3 regions of the Streptomyces sp. GbtcB7 genome follow, and region 3 is predicted to be linked to each of the others. Evidence: riboswitches for the same ligand, from Rfam matches in the RefSeq annotation. Region 3 holds a riboswitch; each other region holds the start of a gene.

Region 1 (2,258 bases), on a different contig from region 3:
ACGAAAAACCCCGCTCCGGTGCGTACGGGGGAACACGCACCGGAGCGGGGAGCCCGTGGGGACGGGGGTGGCCCTCACCGGGGTCTCCAGTGTGGAGACCCCTTTTATGAGGGACCTGTCATTCAGCTGGGGTGAAGCTGCCGATCATCAGCTGAGGTGCAGCTGCTGACCCGGGTAGATGAAGTCGGCGTCGTCGACGATGTCCTTGTTCAGCTTGAACAGCTGCTGCCAGCCGCCCTTGACCTTCTTCTTCTCGGCGATCGAGCTGAGGCTGTCGCCCTTGACGACCTTGTACTCGCCGTCACCCTTCTTGACCTTCTTGCCGGTCGGAGTGGAGACGGTCTTCTTGGCGGCCGGGCGGGACGCCGAACGGGAGGCCGCGGTGTCCGTCGAGCGGGTGGCGGTGCTGGTGCTCGGCGAGCTGTTCGACGAGGAGCCGTTCGAGGAGGACGAGGTCGACGGGGCGCTCGCACCGCCGGTGTACGCGGCGCTCGACAGGCCCGTGCCACAGGTCGGCCAGGCGCCCTTGCCCTGCGCGGCGAGGACCTTCTCGCCGACGGTGATCTGCTGGGACTTGGAGGCCTGGTTGGCAGTCGCGGCGTACGCGGTGCCGCCGTACGCGGCCCAGGTGGAGGCCGAGAACTGCAGACCGCCGTAGTAGCCGTTGCCGGTGTTGATGGACCAGTTCCCGCCGGACTCGCACTGGGCGACGGCGTCCCACTGGGAGGCGGTGGCGGCGGAGGCGTTGCCGACCGCCATCAGCGGAGCGGCGATGGCGACACCGGTGACACCGGCGAGCGTGGCGACCCGAGTGGCCTTGGACGGACGGCGGTGCTTGCCCTTGCTGGAAAACAGCATGGAGAGATCCCCTCACCGACGCCTGCGAGGTGAGCTGTCGGGTTCGGGCGGGTGAGTGCCCGGCCGTGCGCTCTGAGCGCTCGGCTTCACCCCAAGCCGCTCCCGGTCAACTACCGGGCGCGGCGCTTACCTTGGGTCCCCCGCTCCTGCCTACGGCGCTGACGCGTCGACTGTTCCCGTACGGCCGTTGGCAGGATTCGGCGTTGACGACCGTCGGGGCCCGCTGTGGCGAGCGGTCATGACCGTAAGCAGGCGATCGGCTGAATTCCAAAGACGATCAGGGCCTTTGAGATCCATCTCTCACTCGCACCAAACCGGACATTACCCAGCGAACCATGACGCGAACTGCCCCTACTTTTCGCCCGATTCGGCACCAACTGCAAGGCTCTGACCGGGGAGGATGAGGTTCGGGTCGACGCCGACCGTCTTCTTGTTCGCGTCGTACAGCTCGGCCCATCCGCCTTCGAGGTCAAGGGCGTCCGCGATGGTCCAGAGATTGTCTCCGGCGCGCACGACGTAGGAGCCGTCGACGACATCACGGGAGGCGCCTGCGCCGCGCGAGGCGTGCCGCCCGGAGGAGTCGTCGCTACGGCCGTCCACGGCGCTGTCGGTGGTGTTCTCGTCCGCGGTGCCGCCACGGTGGCGCCCCGCACCGGTCGTCGCGTTCTCGGACGTACCGGAAGAGTCGCCGCCCTGGCCGGAGTTGCCCGAGTTGTCGCTCTTCGTCGTTTCCGTGTCGGAGCCGTCCGCCCCCTGGGCGTCGCCGCTGGTGTCGGCCTTCGTCGTGTTCTCGGCCGCGCCCCCGGTCGACTTCGAGGACGAACCGGATGAAGACGAGCCAGACGAAGACGAATCGGACTTCGAGCCGGAAGAGACGGACGGAGTCGACGTCACGGACGAACTGGACGAATCAGATGAACCGGATGAATCCGGTGTACTGGACGAGTCGTTCGCCACGCCCGTGTCGACCAGGATGTCGCCCGAGTTCTTGCTCAGCCCGGAGAGCGGTCCACAGGTCGGCCAGGGGGTGAGGCCCTGGTCGTCGAGGAGCTTCTCGGCGATGGCTATCTGCTGCGAGCGGCTGGCCTCGTCGGCACTCGACGCGTAGGTGAGGCCGCCGTACTTCTCCCAGTCCGCCTGGCTGATCTGGAGCCCGCCGTAATACCCGTTGCCGCTGTCGGCACTCCACTGGCCGGCGCTCTCGCACTCGGCGACCCGGTCCCACGTGGTGCCGTCGGCCGCGCTCGCGCTGGTGGCACCGAGCAACGGGATCGCGATGGCGGATCCGGTCACTCCTGCCGCGACGATGAGGGCCGGGGCCTGACGGGGGCGACGATGGCGGCCGTTCCCGGAGAGCATGCGGAAGCCTTTCACGTGACAGCAGGTGACTACGCGACGTG
Region 2 (2,258 bases), on a different contig from region 3:
ACAAGATCCTGGACGCTCAGGCCGCGTTGGCGTACGGACTGGTGGACGGGATCATCCCCAGCCGCAAGACCTCGCGCACCGCGCCCGGTGCGAGGAACGCCACACCCGACGCGAGGTGATCCGCCGATGGTGCCCGAACTGCCCCCGCTGCCCGCGCTGACGCGAGCCGAGGCCGAACTGATCGACCGTTACCTCGACGTGGTCGACCTGCTGGGCCGTATCAACCCGGCCAGGCCCGGAGACACCTACCGCGGACTGCGTGCCGCCCAGGCGCTGGTCGCCAAGGCCACCGAGCTGCGGGACGCCCTCGCGCTGATGCACCAGCGCGGCGAGAGCGAGGTGCACGCGCCGACGCTGGCGCAGGCTCTGCGCGTCCTCGACGGTGAGCGGCGGGCTGCCCGCGTCACGCTGCCACCCGACGCCGACAATTGACACCTCCACACCCGGGTCGCGGTGCGCGCCGAGTCGGCGAGGCGTCCGGCCCGGGGTTCAAACGGACCAAATGGCGTACCCCCTGATGGAGTAGTCACAGACCCCTTCGGGGAACCGAAAAAGTTGCGCAACACGCTTGGCCCGGAGGCGGAATGAGACGCTCCGGTGCTGGTGGGCGCGTCGTCGGTGTCCCCAACATCGCCCGAACAGGGGGTCGTCCACCCGAACGGGTGAGTGGTGAGTAACCCCACAAATCGCCAGTTCCGCTCGGATTTTCCGACCGCTATGCGTGAAGATCCCTTCCGACGACAAGCCCCCGCCACAGCGGCGGGGCGGTCCGGGCGGACGCCGAGTCCTGCCGCTGCCCGGATGACCGGTCGACAGAAGTGCATCGGCAGGAGTGGAGGACCCAGCAAGACGGGTCGCCGGAGAGATCCGGGCGGTCCTTGGGGTGAAGCCGCGCAAGCGGCCGGGCTACTTCGCCAGCCCGAATCCGACAGGTCATCCTTCACAGGCGGCTGACGAAGGGTTGCGCATGACTGCGCTCAATCGTGTCCCGTCGCTGTGGACCCGGGCCGGTACGGCCTCGGCGCTCACCATCGCCGCCGTGGGCGGCAGCCTTGTGGTTCCTGGCGTCGCATCCGACGCCGAAGCGGCCACGTTGGCGACGAGGGCACTTCAGGTCGCGGCTTCCAAGAAGGGCTCCCCGTACCAGTACGGTGCCGCCGGGCCACGCCGCTTCGACTGCTCCGGGCTCACGCTCTACTCGTACAAGAAGGCGGGCAAGACGCTGCCTCGTACGGCCGCGGCGCAGTACAACAAGACGCACCACATCTCCGCATCCCACCGCAAGGCCGGAGACCTGGTGTTCTTCCACTCGGGCCGGAACGTGTACCACGTCGGCATCTACGCCGGGAAGGGAAAGATCTGGCACTCCCCGAAGACAGGGGAGGTCGTGAAGCTGCAGAAGATCTGGACGAAGAGCGTCTGGTACGGCCGGGTCAGCTGACCTGCCCGAGGGGGTGCCGCCGGCCGGCACCCCCTCGGGGTTCCACCCCCCGGGCGTGAAAAGCGGACGAACCGGTTACTCGTTCAGCATGGCTGAGCGACCTTCCCCCGAGGAACGGAACGAGACGCCCCTCGAGCGCGCCGATCGCAACTTCGGCGAACTGCTCCAGGAGCTGCGCGTCACGCAGACCGGTGTGCAGATCCTCTTCGCGTTCCTGCTGACGCTGGCGTTCACCCCGCGCTTCCCGTCCCTCGACACGGTGCAGCGCGCCACGTACGTCACCACCCTCCTGCTGGCCGTGGTGGCCGCCGCGCTCTTCACGGCGCCAGCCGCGCTGCACAGGTCGCTGTTCCGGCAGGGCGCGAAGCCGACCATCGTGCGGGTCTCCTCCGTCCTGGCCACGGTCGGGATGGGTGTGCTCATGCTGGCGCTGACGGGATCGGTGCTGCTCGTCGTGGATGTCGCGCTGGGACGCGCCGCCGGGATCGCCTCGGGCGCGGGCACCCTGCTCGTCTGTGTGGCGCTGTGGGGCCTCCTGCCGGGCCTGGTGCACCGTGCCGTCGTCGGCGGAGCGACGGCTCCGAAAGAAGCACCGGACCGAGAACCGTGAGCGCGCTCATCGCCTGACTGCCCGCGGGCACGAACCGCGGCAGCGGACCGAGGAAGGTGACCGGCGCCTTCGGGTCGAGCGCGTGGGTGACGGACCCCTGCCGCAGCGGGCGGGCGCCGGACGCCATCGGCTCGGTCTCGCTCCGGTCTCCTGGGCCCTGCCCAGCGACCGCAGCGTCCGTACGCCGAGTCCGGAGCACGCAGGCGC
Region 3 (2,258 bases):
GGCCAACGCCCATCCGGAGCTGAAGGCGGTGGCCGACGAGGTGACGCTGTCGAACGAGGGCGACGGGATCGCGGTGGTGCTGGAGCGGCTGTTCCCGTGCCGGTCGGATCGGTTCCGGGAGTCCGGAGAGCCCGGTGCGTCCCGGCAGCTCTCCGAGTCTCTCCGACCTCATCAACCGCATCAGCCCCGGCAGTCGTACCAGCCCTACCGGTCCAACCAGCCCCACCAGTCCTGTCAGTAGGGCCCGTTGACGTTGTCGATCGAGCCGTACTTCGCCGCCGCGTAGTTGCAGGCCGCCGTGATGTTCGCGACCGGGTCGTAGATGTTCATCGACGTGCCCGGCACGTGGTAGGCCTTGAACGTCGGGTCGATGACTTGGAGCAGGCCCTTGGAGGGGATGCCGGCCTTGGCGTTGGAGTCCCAGTTGTTGATGGCCAGGGGGTTTCCGGAGGACTCGCGCATGACATTGCGGTGGATGCCGTTGTAGGTGCCGGGGATCTTGGCGCGGGCCATGACGTCCAGCGAGTGCTTGATCCATCCGTCGAGGTTGTTCGCGTACGTCTTCGAGGTGGTGGGCGCCGTCTTCGCCTTGGTGGGGATTTGGACGGTTTTGGTGCCCACGGTCAGGGTGAGGCCCGGACGGAGCGTCGTCGGGTCGGGGCCTATGACCGCGCGGTTGGCGGCGTACAGCTTCGCCGCGCCGCCGCTCTTGGGGTACTTCTGCGCGATCTTGGCCAGGGTGTCGCCCGCGACCACCTTGTACGTGATGAGCTGGACATCGGTGGTGGTGGCCGTGGCGGCCTGCGCGCAGGTCGCGCCCACGAGCGGAAGGGCGAGTGCGACTCCGCCCATTCCCGCGGCGAGGATGCCCCGAGTGAGCATGCTGTGGATCTTGAAGCTGCGGTGCTTGCCTCGTGCGGACATGGCGAATTCCTCTCCGGCGCCTGCGAAGTGAGCTGTCGGGTTCGGGCGGGAGCTGCCCGGCCGCACGGTGTGTGCGACTTCACCCCTAGCCGTTCCGGTGTCCGGATCGGCGGCTTACCTGGGTCCCCCGCTCCTGCCGTGCGTGTGTGTGGGTGGCTGGGATATTCCGGTCGGCGGCAGGATTGGGCGGTCCGTCCGGATCGACGTGAACGTATGCGAGAGCACATGTCCGGAACAAGCCCTCATTTCCCGGTGTAGATCGCTTTCACCTGCGCAATATGAGGGCGAAAATGCCCGATTAATCCGGAACGTGACGCTCAACTTGCCTTATGCAAAGGGGGAGTCGTCAAGAGGGGATAAAGAGCCCACTCCGCATGGGAGTGACCCAATTCACGCGACCAAGCAGAAATAAAGCGGCACTGGCGGCAAAACGGACATCAGGCTTCGAGTGTCCAGGCCGGTGAGCCCGCGGGCGGAGCCGGGCGTACCTCCCACACGGACTGGTCCGTGTCGGGGTCGTCGTCGGGGAGCCGGCCGGTGTTGGGCTTGAAGTAGAGGCCGTAGGCCCAGTATTCGGGGAGTTCGTGGCACATCAGGTCCGGGTAGAGCCCGAACTCCTGCCCCGCGTAAGCCCTGTTGATCCTCGCCACCGCCTCGGCCCGGGGAATCCCGAAACGCGTGACCATCTCGTCGGCCATCTCGCGGAAGTACGCGAGCATCCCCTCGTCCAGGGCCATCAGGAACTCACCGGTCCGCGCCATGCTCCTCAGGGTTGCCCATGCCGCCGTCGGGCCTCCAGTCCGCCGTCCGGGGGATTCTTCTCTCCCACGTCCGATGGAAGACCACCTCGTTGCCGTCCTTGCAGATCAGCTCGTTCGAGGTGATGAACTCCCGGTCGTCGCAGCCGAGTTCGGAGCGTGTCTCGACCCGTGCGTCCCAGGGCAGCTCCGGGCGGTGCAGACGGATCGACCTCGTCGAGCGGGTACGGGCGGAGAGCGGGTCCCACTCGTCGATGGTGTACGTGTCCCGGGCGTCCTCCGTGCATTCGAGGCCGTCCGGGTGGACACGGGTGCCGTCCTGGCGGGGGTCGACCTCCAAACGCCACTCGCCCCTCGCCACGTCACGGGCGACCAGGCGTTCGGGGCGGGGCTCGTCAAGGGTGGCCGGGGACGTCACTCCCAGGGGTTCGGACTGCTCCGGCTCCTCGAAGGTGATCCTCGGGTCCGACTCCCTTGCTCGCACCGGAAGTTCGAGGGAACTGCCCGCCGGGTCCAGGATGAACCCCGCCGCCGAGCCCGGCTGGGGCCAGATCCACGGCCAGTAGGCGGAGGACA

The links. A riboswitch is a leader RNA that binds a small molecule or an ion and turns the genes downstream of it on or off. The one in region 3 is predicted to bind cyclic di-AMP.
Region 1: it holds a riboswitch for cyclic di-AMP, as region 3 does, so the genes downstream of both, KVT44_RS42870 (transglycosylase family protein) here and KVT44_RS22455 (transglycosylase SLT domain-containing protein) in region 3, are expected to answer to the same signal.
Region 2: it holds a riboswitch for cyclic di-AMP, as region 3 does, so the genes downstream of both, KVT44_RS14185 (C40 family peptidase) here and KVT44_RS22455 (transglycosylase SLT domain-containing protein) in region 3, are expected to answer to the same signal.

What each region holds. Positions count from the first base shown of each region.
Region 1 is NZ_JAGXJM010000037.1:2,942-5,199, reverse strand. Features, by position in the region: gene KVT44_RS42870 (transglycosylase family protein) at 148-858, opposite strand; cyclic di-AMP (ydaO/yuaA leader) riboswitch at 863-1,071, opposite strand; gene KVT44_RS42865 (transglycosylase family protein) at 1,210-2,232, opposite strand.
Region 2 is NZ_JAGXJM010000007.1:168,981-171,238, forward strand. Features, by position in the region: gene KVT44_RS14175 (ATP-dependent Clp protease proteolytic subunit) at 1-119, shown strand, start outside; gene KVT44_RS14180 (hypothetical protein) at 127-432, shown strand; cyclic di-AMP (ydaO/yuaA leader) riboswitch at 779-964, shown strand; gene KVT44_RS14185 (C40 family peptidase) at 968-1,441, shown strand; gene KVT44_RS14190 (DUF6328 family protein) at 1,530-2,051, shown strand.
Region 3 is NZ_JAGXJM010000013.1:160,771-163,028, forward strand. Features, by position in the region: partial or broken gene KVT44_RS22450 (HAD family hydrolase) at 1-97, shown strand, start outside; gene KVT44_RS22455 (transglycosylase SLT domain-containing protein) at 235-924, opposite strand; cyclic di-AMP (ydaO/yuaA leader) riboswitch at 929-1,089, opposite strand; gene KVT44_RS22460 (hypothetical protein) at 1,362-1,685, opposite strand; gene KVT44_RS22465 (CocE/NonD family hydrolase) at 1,669-2,258, opposite strand, start outside.